One region of the Priestia sp. VA7 genome, then DNA from elsewhere that is predicted to be linked to it. Evidence: riboswitches for the same ligand, from Rfam matches in the RefSeq annotation. Region 1 holds a riboswitch; the other holds the start of a gene.

Region 1 (2,203 bases):
AATTCGTGGGGCGCAGATGCGTTTATGTCTATTCACGTAAATGCCGGTGGAGGAACAGGATACGAAGATTATGTTTATAGAAGCGCTAGCAATGCCAGTAAAACGTTTCAATCGATTGTGCACGGTCAAGTACAGCCAACGCTGCTGTCGTATAATCATCCGAATCGCGGACGAAAATCAGCCAATTATGCGGTGCTTCGCTTAACAAATATGCCTGCAGTACTCACTGAAATAGCTTTTATTGATAGGAGCGCCGATGCAGCACTTCTTCAAAATGAAGCTTTTTTAAAAAGTATGGGTGAATCGTATGCTAAAGGAATTGCCGTATATTTAAATTTACCTCGGCGTGCAGTTCCAAATCCATCACCATCTCCAACACCGACACCGACACCGACACCAAATCCATCACCTTCTGAACCAGGTACAAAAACGTATACGATCAAGCAAGGAGATACGCTGTACAGTATTGCACAGAAGTACGGAATAACAGTACAAGCGCTGCAAGAAGCAAATAAAGGGCTTTCTGATCCTTTAACCCTACAGGTTGGAAAAACAATTGTTATTCCTTCAGGAACTTCACCAAACCCATCTCCAACACCGTCACCAACTCCACCTTCGGAACAATATCCACTTCCAAATGGAATTTTAAAACAAGGTGATTCTGGAGAAGCCGTGAAACAGCTTCAAAAAGCATTAAACGCAGTTAATTTTAAAGTAGGGTCAGTAGACGGAATATATGGAGTTCAAACGAAAGATGCAGTCAGACGTTTTCAGCTTGTGTATCTTCCTTATGATGTGGATGGCATTTATGGTCCTCAAACGAAAAACAAGCTAGCAGCCGTTTTAAAAGCAAAAAGTTAAAGCAAAAAAGTCTTCTGTACGCGGGCAGAAGACCTTTTGTTTTTCTGTTAAAAGTGCCTTAAGCACTATTTTATGGTTTACGTAAAATAATGCTTTACAAACCATTTGTACGGGAGTATATTATCTAAGAACAAAGGATAGTTATGAAAGAAACATGTTATCGATCATACCCTTTAACCGAAAATTATATTGACCTGTTATCGCTTAATTCGTCAGAAGTGGGGGACCCAAATTTGTGCATTGTCACTTGGGGTGAATCCTTTTTTTAAAAGGTAGGGCTACTCTCATAGCCCGAATCCGACAGCTAACCCCATAAGCGTTTTGGAGAGGAGGTTTAAGCTGTGTAAAAACGCTGAGAACCCTTAGTGTTTTTTTTGTGCGCTTTTTTAACATAAAAAGGTACTTTTTAGGGATAATATCACTTATTTATGAACTTGTAACGGAGTTTAGCAATGAACAGTAAATAGTAGCTAAGCAATCATCGGAGGGAAATTACGTGAACTATTCAGTTCTCAAAAGATTATTGATTGGAAAGCCGCTTAAAACAAAAGAGTTAGGCGACCAAAAACTTAGTAAGCTTAAAGCACTGGCTATTTTATCGTCAGATGCCTTATCTTCAGTGGCTTATGGAACAGAACAAATTTTGATTGTACTTGCAACAGTCGGCGTCCTTGCCTATTGGTATTCGATTCCAATTGCGCTTGGGGTATTGGTTCTGCTGACGGCTTTAATTCTTTCATATCGCCAAATTATTTATGCGTATCCGCAAGGCGGAGGAGCTTATATTGTTTCGAAAACCAATTTAGGGGAAAATCCCGGGCTTATCGCTGGGGGATCATTGTTGGTGGATTATATTTTAACAGTTGCTGTGAGTGTTTCAGCAGGAACCGATGCTTTAACTTCGGCTTTTCCCACGCTGCATCATTACAATGTAGTAATTGCGTGTTTGCTGGTGATTTTTATTACCGTCTTAAATTTACGTGGTGTAACAGAATCCGCTTCCGTATTAGCTTATCCGGTTTATTTATTTGTTATTGCTCTTATTTTGTTAATAGCGGTAGGCTTATTTAAAATAGCGACGGGTCAAGTTTCACCTGAGCTGCATCCATCTCTCGGTACAGTAGTGCCAGGTATTAGTTTGTTTTTATTATTAAAAGCTTTTTCATCAGGCTGTTCCGCATTGACAGGTGTAGAAGCTATTTCAAATGCAGTGCCTAACTTTAAAGAGCCAGGTGCAAAAAATGCTGTTCATACATTAATGCTGATGGGCGGTATTTTAGCCGTTTTATTTTCTGGCATCACGTTTTTAGCTTATTGGCTTGGCATTTCTCCAAAAGCAGAT
Region 2 (2,203 bases), on a different contig from region 1:
AATTGTTATTCAGCTAGGTTCGATCTTAGCAGTAGTAGTTATTTTTAAAGATCGTTTCATTAATTTATTAGGATTGGGAAAAAAGCCAGCTGCTCCAATTGGACCGACAAATCGCTTGAATTTAATGCAGGTAATTGTTGGACTGTTACCTGCAGGAGTGTTAGGACTTTTGTTTGATGATTACATTGATGAACATTTGTTTTCTTTAAATACGGTACTAATTGGCTTAGTAGTCGGAGCTGTATTAATGATTCTAGCAGATTTGTTTGGACCTAAACGTCCGCGTGTAGAGACGGTGGACCAAATGTCTTATGGACAAGCACTGGGTATAGGACTGTTTCAATGTATTGCTCTTTGGCCAGGTTTTTCTCGTTCAGGCTCAACGATTTCAGGAGGGGTTCTTCTTGGAATGAGCCATAAGGCAGCGGCAGATTTTACATTTATTATGGCAGTGCCAATCATGGCAGGAGCAAGTGGACTTTCATTGGTTAAAAACTGGCAGTATTTCACATCAGATGCACTACCGTTTTTTATTGCTGGTTTTATCAGCGCCTTTATTTTTGCGCTGGTATCTATTCGCTTTTTCTTGAAATTAATTAATCGTATCAAATTAGTACCATTTGCACTATATCGAATTGTTTTAGCAGCTATTCTATATTTTGTATTTTTATAAAAAAATACGCGTGTTCTTTATTCCCTTAAACTTCTAATAGAGACTCAAAGAGCAAGAAAAAGCTATTGCAACATTGCAATAGCTTTTTTGCATAAATATATATTATCGCCTTTTGAAAGCGTTTTATAAACATAGGTATTGACAAAACGTGTCGAAAAATAGTAAATTAATATTTGTGCAGTATAAAGTTAAGTAAAAGTAAGACTTCTGTTTAGTTTTATTGACTGTAAAAAACGTATGACAACGTATAGATCGTTTTAATTTTATAAAAACTGAATAATAAGCTTAATCGTATAGAGCGGGGGAATCATTATCGGCAGTAAAGCTGCCTTGGGGTGAATCCTTACAAAAGGTAGGAAACTCTCAATTCCGAATCCGACAGTTAACCCCGTTTGCTTCATTGAGAGAAAGAGCCCAAAATAGCGTAAGTAAAAGGCTGTTCTTTCTTAAGAATAGTCTTTTTTTGTTTTTTCAGAAAAGTATATACAAATGTCATACATCTTTGGGGAGGTACATCTATGAAAAAAATTCGTTTTGGTTTGGCTACGCAGATTTTTACCGGATTAATCCTCGGTGTTCTTGTAGGGGTAATTTGGTTTAATGATCCGCGTGTAGTAACATACCTACAGCCGCTAGGAGACCTGTTTTTAAGATTAATTAAGATGATTGTTATTCCAATTGTTATCTCAAGCTTAGTCGTTGGAGTTGCAGGAGCAGGGAGCGGTAAACAGGTCGGAAAGCTCGGCGTTAAAACCATTCTCTATTTTGAAATTATTACGACTTTTGCAATTGTAATCGGTGTATTGATTGCTAATATTTTTCATCCTGGGCAAGGTGTAGACATTCATTCAGCACAGAAGAGTGATATTTCACAATACGTTGAAACATCCGAACAGCAAGAAGGAAAGTCAGTGGCTGAAACTTTCTTACACATTGTTCCGACAAACTTTTTCCAGTCAATTGTTGAAGGAGACATGCTAGCAATTATCTTCTTTACAGTGTTATTTGCACTTGGAGTAGCGGCAATTGGAGAAAGAGGAAAGCCAGTTGTACAATTCTTCGACGGTGTTTCTCACGCAATGTTTCACGTGGTAAACCTTGTAATGAAAGTGGCGCCAATTGGTGTATTTGCTTTAATTGGTGTAACAGTTTCAAAATTCGGCTTAGATTCACTTCTTTCATTAGGAAAGCTTGTTATCTTAGTTTACTTAGCTTTAATTTTCTTCCTACTTGTTGTATTAGGAGGAATTGCGAAATGGGCAGGAATTAACATTTTCCACTTATTCCGCTATATGAAAGATGAACTATTGTTAGCATACAGTACATCTAGTTCTGAGACAGTTCTTCCGCGTATTATGGAAAAACTTGAAAAGATGGGCTGTCCAAAAGCTATCGTATCGTTCGTTGTACCAATTGGTTATACATTTAACCTAGATGGTTCCGTTCTTTATCAAGCGATTGCAGCGTTATTCTTAGCGCAGGTGTACGGTATTGATTTAACGATCGTTCAACAGCTGACGCTTATCCTGG

The links. A riboswitch is a leader RNA that binds a small molecule or an ion and turns the genes downstream of it on or off. The one in region 1 is predicted to bind cyclic di-AMP.
Region 2: another riboswitch for cyclic di-AMP. It lies ahead of AC0C45_RS27845 (cation:dicarboxylate symporter family transporter); the one in region 1 lies ahead of AC0C45_RS04140 (APC family permease).

Annotation. Positions count from the first base shown of each region.
Region 1 is NZ_JBVQPN010000001.1:795,547-797,749, forward strand. It holds gene AC0C45_RS04135 (N-acetylmuramoyl-L-alanine amidase) at 1-861, shown strand, start outside; cyclic di-AMP (ydaO/yuaA leader) riboswitch at 1,053-1,195, shown strand; gene AC0C45_RS04140 (APC family permease) at 1,358-2,203, shown strand, end outside.
Region 2 is NZ_JBVQPN010000014.1:19,408-21,610, reverse strand. It holds gene AC0C45_RS27850 (undecaprenyl-diphosphate phosphatase) at 1-673, shown strand, start outside; cyclic di-AMP (ydaO/yuaA leader) riboswitch at 946-1,085, shown strand; gene AC0C45_RS27845 (cation:dicarboxylate symporter family transporter) at 1,192-2,203, shown strand, end outside.